3 regions of the Burkholderia sp. NRF60-BP8 genome follow, and region 2 is predicted to be linked to each of the others. Evidence: riboswitches for the same ligand, from Rfam matches in the RefSeq annotation. Region 2 holds a riboswitch; each other region holds the start of a gene.
The links. A riboswitch is a leader RNA that binds a small molecule or an ion and turns the genes downstream of it on or off. The one in region 2 is predicted to bind cobalamin.

Region 1 (6,064 bases), 870 kb from region 2:
CGGTGCAGGCGGCGATGTGCGCGATGCCGTTCGCTCGCGCGACGTCGATGCCCTGATGGATCGACGCGATATAGGCCGAACACGAGAACGGCCGCACGATGCCGGTCGTGCCGAGGATCGACAGCCCGCCGACGATGCCCAGGCGCGGGTTCATCGTCTTCAGCGCGAGCGCCTCGCCGCCGTCGACGCCGATCGTCACGTCGAAGCCGCCCGCGTAGCCGTGCTCGGCGGCGAGCGCTTCCAGGTGCGTGGTCATCATCCGGCGCGGCACCGGGTTGATCGCCGGCTCGCCGACCGGCAGCGTGAGCCCCGCCCGCGTGACCGTGCCGACGCCCGGCCCCGCATGAAAGCGCACGCCGGACGCCGCCGCGAGCGCGACGCGCGCGAAGATCAGCGCGCCGTGCGTGACGTCCGGATCGTCGCCGGCATCCTTGATCGTGCCGGCTTCGGCGCCGTCGGCCGTGGCGCGGCAGAATTCGAGCCGCATCATCACGCGCTGGCCCTTCGGCAGCACGATCTCGACCGCGTCGTCCGCGTGGCCCGCGAGCAGCAGTCGCGCGGCCGCGAGCGACGTCGCGGTCGCGCAACTGCCGGTCGTGTAGCCGAAGCGCAGCGGCGCGGGCTGTTCGGGCGTTTCGTCGCGCATCACGCGTCCGTTGCGTTCGACGGATTCGACGGGGTCGACGAGCCGGCCGTATCGGCCGCGTCGGGCTTGCGCACGTCGTACAGCGTGACCGGCAGCGGTTGTCGCCACGTGTCGAAGCGGCCGAGCGGTTCGGCATGCGCGAGCGACACGCGCGTGAGCGTGCCGCCGTGCACGTCGCGCCACGCGGCGAGCGCCATCTCGCCCTGCAGCGTGACCGCGTTCGCGACGAGCCGCCCGCCGGGTTTCAGCGACGCCCAGCACGCGTCGAGCACGCCGGGCGCCGTCGCGCCGCCGCCGATGAAGATCGCGTCGGGCGCGGCGAGCCCCGCGAGCGCAGCGGGCGCACGGCCCGCGACGAGTTGCAGGCCCGGCACGCCGAGCGTCTCGCGGTTGTGTTCGATGAAGCGCTGCCGCTCCGCATGCCCTTCGATCGCGATCGCCTGGCACGATGGATGCGCGCGCATCCATTCGATGCCGATCGAGCCGCTGCCGGCGCCGACGTCCCACAGCAGTTCGCCGGGCGCGGGCGCGAGTCGCCCGAGCGTCATCGCGCGCAGGTCGCGCTTGGTGAGCTGGCCGTCGTGACGGTACGCGTCGTCGGGCAGGCCGGGCGTGAGCGCGCGGCGCGGTGCGTCGGGGCCCGCCTGACAGTCGAGCGCGACGAGATTGAGCGCGGCGGCTTCGTCGACGTTCCAGTCTTGCGCGAGGCCATCGATCCGTCGCTCGAGCGGGCCGCCGAGGTGTTCGAACACGCTGACGCGCGTCGGCCCGAAACCGCGGGCGGCGAGTTCGGCCGCGACGGCGGCCGGCGTGCGGCCGTCGGCGCTCAGCACGAACAGGCGCCGGCCCGGCAGCAGATGGCGCGCCAGCGTCGCGAGCGGCCGCCCGACGAGCGAGACCGCGCCCACGTCCTGCAGCGCCCAGCCGAGGCGCGCGGCCGCGAGCGACAGCGACGACGGCGCGGGCAGCACGCGCCATTCGTCGGGAGAAAGCACACGGGCGAGCGTCGCGCCGACGCCGAACAGCATCGGGTCGCCGCTCGCGAGCACGCACACGGGCGCGCCGCGGCGTGCGAGCAGCCCCGACAGGTCGAACGGCGACGGCCATGCTTCGCGCGTCGCGCGCAGCCGTGCGGGCAGCATGTCGAGATGCCGTTTCGCGCCGACCACGCGCGTCGCGTCGAGCAGCGCGCGCCGCGCGTGGCGTCCGAGCCCCGCGTAACCGTCGTCGCCGATGCCCACTACCGTCAGCCACGCCGTCATCCACCCTTCCCCATCGTTCGATTTCATCGTGTCGCCGCGCGGCCCCGAAAGCGCCGATGCGGCCGTCCGCATGGCGAAAAACGGCATGGTACCGTGTTCCACTCCGCGTTTCATCCGGCCGCCCGCTCGCCCCCGGGCATTGCCTGCGCCGCCCGCCGCGAACGGCCAGCCGGTCGCGAATCGCGGCCGAAATCGGGTATCCTACGGCCGTTCGTTCGCCGGTGCCCTTCGGGGCCGAAGAGGGAACACAGGGCGCACCGCGCGCCGCTGTGGCTGCCCCCGCAACTGTAGACAGCGAGCCGATCCCCCCTCATGCCACTGGTTTCACCGGGAAGGCCGGGAGCCGGCGCCGACCTGTCAGCCAGGAGACCTGCCGGCCAGAAAGTGCGTGCGTGCCAGTCGGCGTCGGGCGGGGTGTACCGATGCGTTGGCCGCGGCGCCACACTGTTGCGCTATCCCGTTGAGTTCCGTTCCCGATTCGATTCCTGCGTCGTCCGTCGTGCGCCCGTCGGCCTGCCCGGGGCTCGTGCGCGTGGTCGCGGCCGCCGACGGCGGGCTGTGCCGGATCAAGCTGCCGGGCGGCCGGCTCGACGCGCGCCAGGCGCGCGCGATCGCCGCCGCCGCGCGCCTGTACGGCTCCGGCGCGATCGATGCGACCAATCGCGCGAATCTCCAGCTGCGCGGCATTCGCGACGGCGCGGCCGATGCGCTGGCGCGCGCGTTGCTCGATGCGGGGCTCGGCCCGCGCGCAAGCGCCGACGACGCCACCATCGTCAATGCGGCCGCGCTCGCGGCGAGCGACGACGTCCGCAACGTGATGTTGAGCCCGCTCGCCGGGCACGACCCCGCCGCACTCGTCGATAGTTACGCGCTCGCCGTGCCGCTGCTCGACATGCTCGCGAGCGAGCCGCGTCGCGGCGAATTGTCGCCGAAATTCTCGATTCAGCTCGACGGCGGCGAAACGGTCGCGGCGCTCGATCATCAGCACGACATCTGGCTGGCCGCGTGGCGCCGCGGCGACGGCGCGGTACGCCTGGCGGCGGGGCTGGCCGGCTGTCCGCCGGTGGCGCACGGCGATCGGCCCGCTTCGGTCGACGTGTCCGTCGATCAGGGCGTGGCACTGGTTCGCGCGCTGCTGCTCGCGTTCCTCGATCTCGCGCCGGCCGACGTCACGCGGATGCGCGCATTGCTTGCGACGTGCGGCGAGCCCACGCTGCTCGCGCGCGCGCAACACTACCTGCCCTTCCCGCTCGCGGCCGATCCGGCGCTTGCCGGCTGGCGGCGCACGCGCGTCGACCCAGCGCTGCGTTTCGGCGCCCGCCCGTCGCGCGACACGGCGCGTTGCAGCGTCGGCGCGCAATTCGCGCTCGGGCGGCTCGACGCGACGCAACTGGAGCGGCTCGCCGTACTGGCCGAAGCCGACGGCGACGGCACGCTGTCGATGACGCCGTGGCAAGGCGTGTTCGTGCACGGCGTGCCGAACGAGCGCGCGGCTGCGATGCGCGACGCACTCGCGTCGCTCGGCCTCGTGTGCGCGTCGTCCGACCCGCTGGCCGCGCTCGTCGCCTGCACCGGCAGCACGGGCTGCGCGAAAGCGCGCGCCGACACGAAACACGACGCGCGCGCACTCGCCGCGCGCGTCGGCCATCCGCTCGACGTGCATCTGACCGGTTGCGAGCGCCACTGCGCGCTGCCGCACCCGGCCACCCATACGCTCGTCGCGGTGGCGCCCGCGCATTACGACCTTTACCGGCGCGACGCGGCCGCGGGCTTCGGCGCCCCACTCGCGCGCCATCTGACGATTGATCAGGCCGCGGTCCGACTCATGGACGCGCGGCACAGCCAGGACACCACCGATGCTTGACTACATTCGCGACGGGCAGGAAATCTACCGCCAGTCGTTCGCGACGATCCGCGCCGAGGCCGACCTGTCGCGGGTTCCGCCCGATCTCGAGAAACTCGCGGTGCGCGTGATCCACGCGTGCGGGATGGTCGACGTCGTGTACGACCTGCGCTTCTCGGCCGGTGCCGGTGCGGCCGGCCGCGCGGCGCTCGCGGCCGGCGCGCCGATCCTGTGCGACGCGAGGATGGTCGCCGAAGGCATCACGCGCGCGCGGCTGCCGGCGGCCAATCGCGTGATCTGCACGCTCGGCGAGCCGGAGGTGCCCGACCTCGCACGGCACCTCGGCAACACGCGTTCGGCCGCCGCGCTCGAACTGTGGCGCCCGCATCTCGCGGGCAGCGTCGTCGCGATCGGCAACGCGCCGACCGCGCTGTTCCACCTGCTCGACATGATCGACGCCGGCGCGCCACGCCCCGCGCTGATCCTCGGTTTCCCGGTCGGCTTCATCGGCGCGGCCGAATCGAAGGCGATGCTCGATGCCGACAGCCGCGGCGTGCCGTACGTCGCGCTGCTCGGCCGGCGCGGCGGCAGCGCGATGGCCGCTGCCGCGGTCAATGCGCTGGCGACGGAGGTCGAATGACGCGCGCGCACGGACGGCTGTTCGGGGTCGGCGTCGGCCCCGGCGATCCCGAACTGATGACGATCAAGGCGCTGCGCGTGCTGCAGGCGGCGCCCGTGGTCGCGTATTTCGTCGCGAAAGGCAAGAAAGGCAATGCGTACGGCATCGTCGAAGCGCACCTGCTCGACGGGCAGACGCAATTGCCGCTCGTCTATCCGGTGACGACCGAGGCGCTGCCGCCGCCGCTGTGCTACGAGACGGTGATCGCCGATTTCTACGACACCGCGGCCGAGATCGTCGCGGCGCACCTCGATGCGGGCCGCGACGTCGCGGTGATCTGCGAGGGCGACCCGTTCTTCTACGGCTCGTACATGTACCTGCACGACCGCCTCGCGCCGTGTTACGACACCGAGGTGATCCCCGGCGTGTGCGCGATGCTCGGCGGCACGGCGGTGCTCGGCCAGCCGCTCGTCTATCGCAACCAGAGCCTGTCGGTGCTGTCGGGCGTGCTGCCCGAGCACGAGCTGCGCGAGCGGCTCGCGCGCGCCGATGCGGCGGTCGTGATGAAGCTCGGCCGCAACTTCGACAAGGTGCGGCGCGTGCTCGACGAACTCGGGCTCGCGAAGCGCGCGCTGTACGTCGAGCGCGCGACGATGGCGAACCAGCGCATCGTGCCGCTCGACGAGGTCGATCCGATGGCGTCGCCGTATTTCTCGCTGCTCGTCGTGCCGGGGGAAAAATGGCAAGGATGACGACGGCGCCCGCGATCGTGATTCTCGGCGCGAGCGCGCTCGATACCGCGCAACGCATCCAGATGCGTTACCCGGGCGCCCGTGTGCACGGGCTCGCGTCGCGCGTCGACGCCGACGTGCCGTTCGACGAACTCGGCACGCACCTGCGCGAACTGTATGCGCGCGGCTTGCCGATCGTCGCGCTGTGCGCGGCCGGCATCGTGATCCGCTGCCTCGCGCCCGCGCTCGCCGACAAGGGCGTCGAGCCGCCGGTGCTCGCGGTCGCGGAAGACGGTTCGGCCGTCGTGCCGCTGCTCGGCGGGCTGACGGGCGTCAACGCGATCGCGCGCGAAATCGCCGAATGCGTCGGCGTCGCGCCCGCGATCACGACGAGCGGCGAACTGCGCTTCGGCGCGTGCGTGCTCAATCCGCCCGAAGGCTATGCGCTCGCCGATCTCGCGCAGGGCAAGCGCTTCGTGTCCGACCTGCTCGCGGGCGCGTCGACGCGCGTCGACGGCGCCGCGCCGTGGCTCGACGACGTCGCGCTGCCCCGTGATGCCGCAGCCGCGCACGCGATTCGCGTGACGCCCGACGCGTGGCGTGGCGCGCGCGACGAACTCGTGATTCATCCGCGCAGCGTGGTGGTCGGCGTCGCCGCTCATGCCGTGCATGCCGACGAAGCGCTGGCCGCGCGCGTCGCAGCCACGCTCGACGAACAGGGTCTCGCCCGGCTGGCGCTCGCGGCCATCGTCGCGCCCGCATCGGCGATCGGCGACGCCGCACTGGAAGCAGCGGCGAGCACGCTCGACGTGCCGCTGCGCTTCGTCGATAGCGACAGCGACCGCGATACGCCCGCCGACGCCGCCACGCTGCTCGCTCGCGCATTGCGCGTTCCCCACACGCTGCGTGAAGAATCGAACGGCCTCGCGTGCGCGGTCGCGTCGCATCCGGTCGATCCCGCGA
Region 2 (6,064 bases):
CCGCGCGATGCGCGTTACTTCATCTGCACGGAGCCGTTGACGGTGACCGACACGGTGGCCTTGCCGCCTTCGACCGCGATCGGCGCGCTCATCTTCGCGCTGTCCATCGGCGCCGCGGCCATCGCCATCATGCGCGGGTACGGCTGCACGTTGCGGCCGCTGCCGACGTTCACGTCGCGGATCGTGTAGCTGCTGTAGCCGAACGCCTTCGCGGCTTCGTCCGCGCGGGCGCGGAACGACTTGATCGCTTCGGTCGTGAGCTTCTGCTCGGCCGTGCGCTGCGCTTCCGGCGACAGCGAGAACTCGACGTTCGCGACCTGCATCAGGTTCGACAACTGGCCCGCCAGCTTCGACGCCGCGGCGAAATCGCGCGATTCGAGCGCGACCTCGGTGCGGCCGCGCCATGCGGAGATCTTCCCGTCGCGATCGGTGCTCGGATACACGGAGAACGCGCCCGTGTGCGCGGTGACGCCCGACACGCCCTTCGCCTGCGACAGGGCCGCGTCCGCGCGCTGGTTCAGCTGCGCGGTGAGGCTGCCCGGATCCTTGGCCTGCTGCTCGTAGAACAGCGTGATGTGGATGATGTCCTGCGGCACGTCGGCACTGGCCTGCGACGAAAGCGACAGCACGCCGGCCGGCTCCGGAAAGTGCGGGTTCACCGCCTGGGCGTGCGCGGCGGGCGACGCGAGCGTCAGCGCGACGGGAACGGCGGCGGCGAGGGCGAGCGACAGCGCGAGTGCGGATTTCTTGGTCATTGTTGGATTCCTTGTGCGAGGGCGCGCACGCGGGTTACGCGTGCGCGACGCGGGCGTACCGCGCAACGAAAAAACGACGGCCGGCCCGTTCGGCCGGCAGTGGTTGCTTAGGCTGCGCGACAGTGCCGCGAGTTCCGTTACGGTCGCGCGTACTGACCGGATTTGACCTTTGGCGCGCGCCTACTTCATCAGCTTTTCGGTGATGAATCGCCATTCCGCACGCGTGACGGGCGTGATCGACAGCCGGTTGCCGCGCGCGAGCACGCGCATGTCGGCGAGTTCGTCGTGCTCGCGCAGCGTGGCGAGCGGCACGAGCGGAGACTTCTTCACGAAGCGCACGTCGACGAGCAGCCAGCGTGGCGCTTCCTGCGTCGATTTCGGGTCGTAATAGGGGCTTTTCGGATCGAACTGCGTGGGATCGGGGTAGGGCGTCGACGAGACTTCGGCGAGCCCGGCGATGCCCGGCTCGGGGCAGCTCGAGTGATAGAACAGCACGCCGTCGCCGATCTTCATCGTGTCGCGCATGAAATTGCGCGCCTGATAGTTGCGCACACCCGTCCACGGCAGCGAGCGCTGCGGTGCGTCGGCGAGATCGTCGATGCTTGCTTCGTCCGGTTCGGACTTCATCAGCCAGTATTGCATGGTCGTGGTCGACGCAGAAAAGGCTGCTACAAAAGAAAACGGCACCGGGACTTGCCCGATGCCGTTGGATAGGCCCCCACCTTGGCCGCTAGGCCGGCATCCTGAACCTGAGGTTCAGAATTGGTCGCAGTTAGCAGCACTTCGGGTACATCAGACAGAGTGACGCGCGCGCCCGTGCTACAAATTTCCGCAACCGTGCACATGGCATTGGTTCAAGGAATATATGACCTTGGCGAACCAGGCAGGGAAGCTGACTGAACTGTGATTCGATGCGCCAATTTGACCACCGTTGACCGTCGAGATCAAGGGGAATCGACGCATCGTTTGAAACGTTACTGCGTCTCGTGCTGTGCGAGCACCGCGCCGAGCTGTTCGTTCATCTGGTGCATTGTACGACGGATTTCCTCCGCCGGAAACGCTTCACCATGCCGCACGCTCGTTTGCAGCCGCAGCAATTCCGATGCGAGCGACAGCGCCGCCATCACCGCGATGCGATCGGTGCCGCGCACCGAGCTGTTCGAGCGGATTTTCGACATTTCGGCGTCGACGCGCGCGACCGCTTCGAGCAGCGCCGCTTCGGTCTCGGCCGAACAGGCGAGCCGATAGGGCTGACCGAGAATCGAGACTTCGATCTGCTTGGTGCTCATGCATGTTCTCCGTGGCTGGCCGTGTCATCGCCATCCGTGCGCGCCTGCGCATCCAGCAGGTCGAGCTGGTTGTCGGCTTGCTCCGCGCCCTTCGAGCGCGGCAGCTTTTCGAGAATCGCGTTCAGTTTCACCTGGGCGTCGTCGATCTTCGCCGACAACGTGTCGCGCTCGGCCGCGAGCGCATTGCGTTCGTCGCGCAGCTGCGCGAGCTCCGCGCGGACCGTGTCCGCTTCCGCGCGCAATTGCGCGACCTGCTCCTCGAGCGCGAGCCGTTCCGAGTGATAGCGCTTGTTCAGCGAAATCAGACGGCCAATATTTTGAGATAGGGTTTCGAGTTCGTTGAGCATTTGCTGCGTCCTCTAAAGACCCAGCATTTTAGCGCGGAATAACGCGCAATCCGACATCTGTAACGTTTCCAGTCGTAACACCCCTGCTTCTTGCCGCGAATAGGCGCGTCCCGCGCGGGTCCGGACGCTTCCTTGACGCTCGCGCGACCGGCTCCTAAACTGGCGCCGCCTCGGTGCTCGCGCGCAGGACGCGCGGTTAAACGGGAAGCAGGGTGCGGGCTCCAGGAGCGCGCCGACCTGCGCTGCCCCCGCAACGGTAAGCGGCCGCGTCGCGTGACGCAGGCCGGCTCGGGCGCGTTTCGCATGCAGTCGCATGCGGGCGCGGGCCACTGCGCGTCATCGCGCGGGAAGGCGAGCCGGACCGCCGCCAGCCCGGATACCGGCCGAGACGGGGAGCCCGCACGGGCTCCATGACACGCGGCCTGCGGGGAAGCGGGACGCGCAACGGTTCACGGAACGTTTCTTCGATGCCGACCCCAATCGTCCGCCACGCGCCGCCGTCGCGCCCGGCCGGCTCCCGCAAGCGGATGTGCCGCGCGTCGTGCGCGCGGCCGGGCGCGGCATGAGCGCCGCGCGCGCCGCCGCGATCTGGGCCGCGCTGGCCGCCGCGGTCGCGCTGCTGTTCGTCGCGTCGCTGTCGATCGGCAGCGTGCCGATGTCGCCGTGGCAGGCGCTCGCGTCGCTCGTGCCGCACGGCGGCGATACCCTGTTCGCCGATATCGTCCGGACGCTGCGCCTGCCGCGCGCGCTCGCGGGTTTCGCGTGCGGCGCGCTGCTCGCGCTGGCCGGTGCGCTGTTGCAGGTGCTGCTGCGCAATCCGCTCGCGGAGCCGTACGTGCTCGGCGTGTCCGGCGGCGCGGCCGGCTTCGCGCTCGTCGCGATGATCGCGGGCGGCGCGTGGTGGCTCGTCGACGCGTCGGCGTTCGCCGGTTCGCTCGTCTCGGTCGCGCTCGTGCTCGGGCTCGCGAGGCGCGAGCTGTGGCGCGGCGAATCGCGCGACGCCTCGCCGCGGCTGCTGCTCACGGGCGTCGTGATCGCGGCGGGGTGGGGCGCGCTCGTCACGCTGTTGCTGTCGCTCGCGCCCGACGCGCGGCTGCGCGGCATCATCTTCTGGCTGACGGGCGACCTGAACGGCGCGACGGCGCCGTGGTTCGCGTGGGGCGCGCTGTTGCTGAGCGCATGCGTCGCGCTGCCGGCCGCGCCGCAACTGAACGTGCTGCTGCGCGGCGACGCGACCGCGCTCGCGCTCGGCGTGCCGGTCGCACGCCTGCGCGTGCGGATCTATCTCGTCGCGTCGCTGGCCGCCGCGGCCGCCGTGACGACGGCCGGTACGATCGGCTTCGTCGGGCTCGTCGTGCCGCATGGGTTGCGGCTCGCGTTCGGCAACGACCAGCGGATGCTGCTGCCGGCCGCGATGCTTGCGGGCGGCGGCGGCGTGATGGCGGCCGACCTGCTGGCGCGCACCGCGATCGCGCCCGCGCAATTGCCGGTGGGCGCGATGACCGCGTTGATCGGCGTGCCGGTGTTCCTGTGGATGTTGCTGAGGAGACCGATGCGATGACGGGCGCCGCCGCACCGCACGCCGCTGCCGGCGACATGCGCTACAGGGCCGTCGAGCTGACGCTGAAGGCCGGCGCGCGCACGCTGCTCGAGCGCTTCACGCAGGCGTTCCGCCCCGGCGAGATCTGGTGTGTCGCCGGACCGAACGGCGCGGGCAAGACGACGCTGCTCGCCACGCTCGCGGGATTGCAGCCGCCGGCCGGCGGACACGTCGAGATCGACGGCCGGCCGCTTGCCGCGTGGCGTCCCGGGCAACTCGCGCAGCGCCGCGCGCTGATGCCGCAGCAATTGCACGATGCGTTCAGCGCGACCGTGTTCGATACGGTGCTGCTGAACCGCTTTCCGTATCTCGGCGGCTGGGGCTGGGAGCGCGACGGCGACCGCACGGCCGCGCGCGATGCGCTCGCGACGTTCGACCTGAGCGCGCTCGCGTCGCGCGACGTGATGTCGCTGTCGGGCGGCGAGCGGCAGCGGGTCGCGCTGGCCGCGACGCTGTGCCAGGATGCGCCGCTGATGCTGCTCGACGAGCCGCTCGCGCATCTCGACCTGCATCACCAGATCGACTGCCTGACCGCGTTGGCCGCGTGGCTCGCGGCAGGCCCGCGCACGGTGATGTTTTCGTGTCACGACCTGAACCTCGCGCGACGTTTCGCGACGCATGCGCTGTTGCTCGACGGCCGCGGCCATGCGTGGGCCGGCCCCGTGCACGACGTGCTGACGCCCGAGCGCGCGAGCGACGCGTTCGGCTATCCGCTCGTGCTGATCCGCGAGAACGGCCGCGATGCGCTGCTGCCGGCATGGCCTGCGCGACAATGACCCTTTCCGTTCCGATTTTTCCGATGCGCGGCGCCTGCCGCGCCCACGACACGGCTCCCCGATGACGACTCCGACCTGTTTCCCGCCCGCGATCGCGCCGCTCGACGACGCGCTGCGCACGCGCCTGCAACATGTGATCGACCACAAGACCAAGCCGCCCGGCAGCCTCGGCCAGCTCGAGGCGCTCGCGCTGCAGATCGGCCTGATCCAGCGCACCGAGCGGCCGGTCGTGCAGCGTCCCGTGACGATCGTGTTCGCGGGCGATCACGGCATCGCGGCCGAAGGCGTCAGTCCTTATCCGCAAGCGGTGACCGCGCAGATGGTCGCGAACTTCCTGGCCGGCGGCGCGGCGATCAACGCGTTCTCGGGCGTCGCGCAGAGCACGCTCGAGATCGTCGATGCGGGCGTCGCGTCGCCGCTGCCGCCGTCGGAGCGGCTGGTGTCGCTGCCGGTCGCGCGCGGTACGCGCAACTTCGCGACGGAACCGGCGATGACGCGCGAAGAAGCGATGACGGCGCTGGCCGCCGGCGCGGCGCGCGTGCGTCTGCACGCCTCGCTCGGCACGAACGCGATCGGCTTCGGCGAGATGGGGATCGCGAACACGTCGTCGGCCGCGTGCCTGATGAGCCGCCTGCTCGACGTGCCGATCGACGCATGCGTCGGTCGCGGCACGGGGCTCGACGACCAGGGCCTCGCGCACAAGCGCGCGGTGCTCGGCCGCGCGCTCGTCAAGCACGCGCATGCGATCGCGCCGCTCGACGTGCTCGCGACGTTCGGCGGCTTCGAGATCGCGATGATGGCGGGCGCGTACCTCGCGGCCGCGAGCGAGCGGATGACGATCCTCGTCGACGGCTTCATCGCGAGCGCCGCGCTGCTCGTCGCCGAGCGCATCGCGCCCGGCGTGCGCGACTACTGCGTGTTCTCGCATACGTCGCACGAGGCCGGCCACCGGCGCATGCTCGAGCATTTCGGCGCGAAGCCGCTGCTCGCGCTCGACCTGCGGCTCGGCGAAGGCACGGGCGCCGCGCTCGCGCTGCCGCTCGTGCGCGCGGCGGCCGCGTTCCTCGCCGAGATGGCGAGCTTCGAGTCCGCCGGCGTCGACGATCGTGACGCCTGAGCGCGCGCGCGGCATGCGGGCCGAACTGCGCTACTTCTTCGTCGCGCTCGGCTATTTCACACGCGTGCCCGTGCCGCGCTCGATCGGCTACGCGGCTGGCGATCTCGATCAGGCCGCGCGTTATTTCCCGCTCGTCGGCGCGTGCGTGGGCGCATGGGGCGCGCTGGTCTATCTCGTCGC
Region 3 (5,227 bases), 900 kb from region 2:
GCGTATCGAGCTGCTGCATGCCGAGCGCCGCGAACCGGCGCTGCATCGTCGCATGCCCCGGCAGCAGGCCGAGCATCGGCGTCGTCGAGCCATCCGCATCGGTCAGCGATTCGCACAGGTAAACCATTCCCCCGCATTCCGCGACGATCGGCCGGCCGGCTCCCGCATGCGCGCGAATCGTCCGCGCGGTCGCGGCATTCCCGGCAAGCGTCGCCGCATGCAGTTCCGGATAGCCGCCCGGCAAAAACAGCGCATCGCAATCGTCGGGCACGGGTTCGTCGGCGAGCGGCGAGAAGAATCGCAGCGTCGCACCGAGCGCATCCAGCAGCGCGAGATTGGCCGGATAGATGAACGAGAACGCCGCATCGCGCGCCACCGCGATCCGCTTGCCGGCCAGCGCGCGCGGCAGCGGCGCGGCCGCGTCCGGTTCCGCGAACGCGACGGTCGGCGGCAAGTCGGCCAGCGCCGTCTGCGCGAGCACGTCGGCCGCGCGATCGAGCCGCGCGTCGAGATCGTCGATATCGGCCGGCCGATGCAGGCCGAGATGCCGCTCCGGCAGCGCGATGCCCGCATCGGCCGGCACGTGTCCGAGCCAGCGCAACTCGTCGGGCAACGCCTGTTGCAGCAATTGCGCGTGCCGGGCCGAGCCGACGCGATTGGCCAGCACGCCGTGAAACGGCAATCCCGGCCGGAACCGCGCGAGCCCGAAGGCGATCGCCGCGAACGTCTGCGCCATCGCCTTCGCCGAAATCACCGCGACGACCGGCACGCCGAACGCGGCCGCGAGATCGGCACTGCTCGGCGTGCCGTCGAACAGCCCCATCACGCCTTCGATCAGGATCAGGTCCGCGTCGCGCGCGGCCTCGGCGAGCAGGGCGCGGCAGCCGGCCTCGCCGACCATTCCGAGGTCGAGCGCATGCACGCTCGCGCCGCTCGCGCGTTCGAGCAGCATCGGATCGAGAAAATCGGGGCCGGTCTTGAACACGCGCACGCGGCGGCCGAGCCGGCGGTGCAGCCGCGCGAGGCCGGCCGTCACCGACGTCTTGCCCTGGCCCGACGCGGGTGCGCTGACGAACAGCGCGGGGCAGGCCGGCATGCTCAGAACTCCACGCCGCGCTGCGCCTTCACGCCTTGCTCCTTGTACGGATGCTTGACGAGCCGCATTTCGGTGACGAGATCGGCCGCATCGATCAGCGCATCGGGCGCGTGCCGCCCGGTGACGACGACGTGCACCGACGCCGGACGCGCGACGAGCGTCGCGAGCACTTCGTCGAGCGGCAGGTATTCGTACTTCAGCACGGTGTTCAGCTCGTCGAGGATCACCATCCGGTAGTCGCCGCTGTCGATCATCCGGCGCGCCTCGTCCCAGCCCTTGCGCGCGGTCGCGATATCGGCGTCGCGGTTCTGCGTGTTCCACGTATAGCCGTCGCCCATCGTCACGAAATCGCATTGCGCGACCGCGCCGAGGAAGTCGCGCTCGGACGTGTGCAGCGCCCCCTTGATGAACTGCACGACGCCGAGCCGCATGCCGTGGCCGAGCACGCGCACGGCCATCCCGAACGCGGCCGTGCTCTTGCCCTTGCCGTTGCCGGTGTGAACGATCAGCAGGCCCTTTTCCTGCGTGGCGGCGGCCTGCTTCTTCTCGTGGCCGGCGCGGCGGCGTTCGGCCATCCGCTGATGGGATTCGGAATCGGTCTTCATCGGGAATCGTCCTGTCGAAAGCGAAACAACGGGTTCAGAGCGGGCCGGCGAGCGCGACCGTCACGCCGTCCCGGATGGATTTGGGGCCGAGCAGCCGGCCGTGCGGCGCGGCGAGCTGCGCGCACGGCTCGGCCACGCCCGCGATGCCGAAGCGCGCCAGCGCGGCGCCGGACGGGCCGCTCGCGGCCAGTTCCGGACGGCTCGCGAGTTGCGCCGCATCGAATGCGACGAGCGGCCAGCCACGGCGTGCGCACAGCGTGCGCAGCGCCCGGGCGCGTGCCTTGTCGGCGAGCGTCGCGACGAGCGCCGGTTCGGCGGCCGGGTAGCGCGCGAGCGCGGCGCGGATCGCGGCATCGAGTTGCGCGGCCGTGACGCCCGCGCGAAAGCCGATGCCGAGCGCGACGCGCATCATGCGCAACCGCCGAGCGCCGCACGCACCGCCGGATCGTCGGCGAGCGCCGCGACGCGGCCGATCACGACGATCGCCGGCGAACCGATACCGGCCGCACCGACACGCTCGACGAGCGTATCGAGCGTCGCGAGCAGGTGGCGCTGTTCGGGGCGCGTGGCGTTCTCGATCGCCGCGCACGGCGTATCGCCGGGCAGGCCGCCGTCGCGCAGCGCCGCGGCAATTGCGTCGAGGCGACGGATGCCCATGTAGATCACGATCGTCATGCGCGTGGCCGCGAGCGCGCGCCAGTCGGGCTCGTCGGCTCCCGCGCCGTGGCCGGTGACGAAGATCACGCCCTGCGCGTCGCCACGGTGCGTGACCGGGATGCCGAGCGCGGCCGGCGCGGCGATACCCGCGGTGACGCCGTTGACGACTTCCACCGGAAAGCCCGCCGCGCCGAGTGCGACCAGTTCCTCGCCGCCGCGGCCGAACACGAACGGATCGCCGCCCTTGAGCCGCGCGACGCTGCGGCCCGCGCGCAGGTGCGCGAGCAGCGCGGCGACGATCGCCGCCTGCGGCGTCGACGCATGGCCGCCACGCTTGCCGACGTGCTCGATCAGCGCGTCGGCGCGCGCATGGCGCAGCACGTCGGGGTTCACGAGATCGTCGACGAGCAGCACGTCGGCCGCGCCGATCGCGCGCACGGCTCGGAGCGTCAGCAGATCGGCGTCGCCGGGGCCCGCGCCGACGAGCCATGCGCGGCTCATCGCGCGCGGCACGGCGCGCACCGTGTCGACACAGTGGAACAGGGAAGGCGGGCGGCGCATCGGCGGCCGGCGAGCAGGCAGTGCATGACGGATCGGGCGAAACCCGCGCGAACGCGGGTGGAATGCGCACCCCATCCGTCCCCCGCGGACCGGGCGTTCGGCGAGCATCGCGCTCGCCCCTTGCGTCGGCCGGTATCCGGGCTGGCCGCTTGCCAGACCGCAGCCTTCCCGCCCGGTCGAAGGGCAGTGGCATCGCGGGCGGCCTGGGCGCACGTGCGAAAAAAGCGCGTTGCGCGGGCGGCGTACCGTTGCGGGGACAGCACAGGCCGGGCGGACATCCGCCTCCTGTTTCCCGTTTAACTGCATGCGCGGAATGCGCATGCGAGCACCGAACGCGGCGCATACGATAGCACAGGCGTGCCAAGCGCGAGCTGCCCGGCGGACCGGTCGCGCGAGGCGTCGGCGCGGCCCGCGAGGTCAGAACTTGTACGCCGCCGTCAGCGTGAACGTGCGTGGCGAACCGGGCATGATCTGCGCGAGGCCCGTCGCATTCGCGTAATAGTCGCGATCGGTCAGGTTGACGGCCGCCAGCGTCACCTCGAGGTCGCGCGTGCGATATCCGGCCTTGCCGTCCCAGCGGACGTATGCGGGCAGTTCGAGCAGGTTGTCGCGATCGGCGTAACGCGCCCCTTCGTACACCAGCCCGAGTTCGGCGAAAAATCCGCGCAGCGGCGCATGGCCGACGAACAGGCTGCCGTTCGACCCGGACACACCCGCCGACCGCTTGCCCGCGTACTTCGGCTCGGCGTCGACCACCCGTGCGTGTTGCCAGCCGATGCCGCCGCGAACGAACCAGTCGCCCGCGAGCCGGCCGGCGACGCCCAGTTCCAGGCCGCGATTGCGCTCGAGGCCGTTGAGGTCGAAGAACCCGGGCCGAACCGGATCGGCGACGCGGCGGTTGTACAGATCGAGCTGGAACAGTGCGAGCGTCGTGCTCAGTGCGCCATCGCGCCAGTCGCTTTTCACGCCGATCTCGTACTGGCGGTTGTATTGCGGGCCGAGATCGTTGGCGTTGCCGCGCGCGTCCGGCGTGATGCCGATCAGGTCGCCGCCGACCGGCGCGAAGCTCTTGCTGTACGACGCATACACGCTGTGCGCGCCAACCGGCGACCACACGACGCCGAGCCGCGGGCTCCATGCCGTCGTCGTGCGCCGCGCATGCAGCCCGTTCAGCGCGTTGGTCGAATCGACGTCGAAGCGTTCCGCGCGCAGGCCGCCGAGCAGTTTCCACGCTCGCCCGAGGTCGATGCGATCCTGCGCGAAGATCGCGTAGTCGCTGACGCGATGGCGGTTCATCGCATACGGGCGCGGCGCCGCGCCGGCCGGCGCGAGACGATCCGGTCCGGTGATCGGGACCGGCGCCGCATCGGCCTGCCAGAGCGTCGGGCTGCGTTTCTGCCAGCCGTATTCGATGCCGAACAGCAGGTGATGCAAGCCGGGCCCGGTCGCGACTTTGCCGCTCAATTCGACGCCGGTCTGCACGTTGAGATGCGTCATGTCCTGCAGATAGCGCGCACGTTGCACGCGCCGGTAGTCGCGCGGCTTCGTGACGTAGCTTTGCGTGACGTAGGTATTGTCGAAGGTGCTGTGCAAATCCAGCACGCCCAGTGTATGGCGCAGTGTCCAGTCGCCGTCGAGCACGTACGTGACGACCGAGCGCCCGTTCATGTTCTTGTCGCGGACGGTGTCGCGGTCCGCCGCGCCGAAGAAGGTCGCGCGCGGCGCGGACGGCAGCGAGAACGCGATCGGCCTGCCGGCCGCGTCGATCGCGGCGACCGGCGCCGGCATGCCGCGATCGGGCACGCGTTGGTACGTGTCGTATTCGAACTGCAGCAGCCAGCTTCGCCGTGCGTCCTGCCATTTGATCGACGGCGCGACGTACTGGCGCGTGCCGTCGACGTGGTCGCGGAAGCTGCCTGCGTGTTCGCGGCCCGCATTGAGCCGCATGCTCCATGCGCTCGACAGCATCCGGTTGAGATCGACCGATGCGCCGAGCCGTCCGTAACTTCCGGTCGCCGCCGACACATGTCCGAAGTTTTCCGGCAACGGCTGCTTGGTGATCCGGTTGATGACGCCGCCGCCGCTGCCGCGCCCGTACAGCGCCGCGGCCGGTCCCTTCAGCACTTCGACGCGTTCGATATTGCCGAGACTGCGCACGTATTGCGCGTCGTCTCGCATGCCGTCGAGCAGCAGGTCGCCCGCGGCGGAAAAGCCGCGGATGCGGAACGCATCGAAGCGCGTATCCGACGTATTGGAAACACCCGGCACGCCGGCCAGCGCGTCGGCAAGCGTGCGGCCGCCATAGGAC

Region 1: linked by a shared signal. The riboswitch ahead of cobG (precorrin-3B synthase) and the one ahead of WS54_RS25825 (FecCD family ABC transporter permease) in region 2 are both predicted to bind cobalamin.
Region 3: linked by a shared signal. The riboswitch ahead of cobA (uroporphyrinogen-III C-methyltransferase) and the one ahead of WS54_RS25825 (FecCD family ABC transporter permease) in region 2 are both predicted to bind cobalamin.

The regions. Positions count from the first base shown of each region.
Region 1 is NZ_CP013373.1:1,781,055-1,787,118, reverse strand. It holds gene WS54_RS21640 (cobalt-precorrin-5B (C(1))-methyltransferase) at 1-646, opposite strand, end outside; gene WS54_RS21635 (bifunctional cobalt-precorrin-7 (C(5))-methyltransferase/cobalt-precorrin-6B (C(15))-methyltransferase) at 646-1,908, opposite strand; cobalamin riboswitch at 2,111-2,300, shown strand; gene cobG (precorrin-3B synthase) at 2,408-3,772, shown strand; gene WS54_RS21625 (precorrin-8X methylmutase) at 3,765-4,391, shown strand; gene WS54_RS21620 (precorrin-2 C(20)-methyltransferase) at 4,388-5,122, shown strand; gene cobJ (precorrin-3B C(17)-methyltransferase) at 5,119-6,064, shown strand, end outside.
Region 2 is NZ_CP013373.1:2,653,002-2,659,065, reverse strand. It holds gene WS54_RS25850 (SIMPL domain-containing protein) at 15-755, opposite strand; gene WS54_RS25845 (EVE domain-containing protein) at 936-1,397, opposite strand; RNA gene ssrS (6S RNA) at 1,467-1,648, opposite strand; gene WS54_RS25835 (cell division protein ZapA) at 1,730-2,044, opposite strand; gene WS54_RS25830 (ATPase) at 2,041-2,391, opposite strand; cobalamin riboswitch at 2,546-2,793, shown strand; gene WS54_RS25825 (FecCD family ABC transporter permease) at 2,954-3,952, shown strand; gene WS54_RS25820 (ABC transporter ATP-binding protein) at 3,949-4,767, shown strand; gene cobT (nicotinate-nucleotide--dimethylbenzimidazole phosphoribosyltransferase) at 4,829-5,884, shown strand; gene WS54_RS25810 (adenosylcobinamide-GDP ribazoletransferase) at 5,898-6,064, shown strand, end outside.
Region 3 is NZ_CP013373.1:1,758,222-1,763,448, forward strand. It holds gene WS54_RS21515 (cobyrinate a,c-diamide synthase) at 1-1,096, opposite strand, end outside; gene cobO (cob(I)yrinic acid a,c-diamide adenosyltransferase) at 1,099-1,701, opposite strand; gene WS54_RS21525 (cobalamin biosynthesis protein) at 1,736-2,113, opposite strand; gene cobA (uroporphyrinogen-III C-methyltransferase) at 2,110-2,919, opposite strand; cobalamin riboswitch at 3,030-3,268, opposite strand; gene WS54_RS21535 (TonB-dependent receptor) at 3,337-5,227, opposite strand, start outside.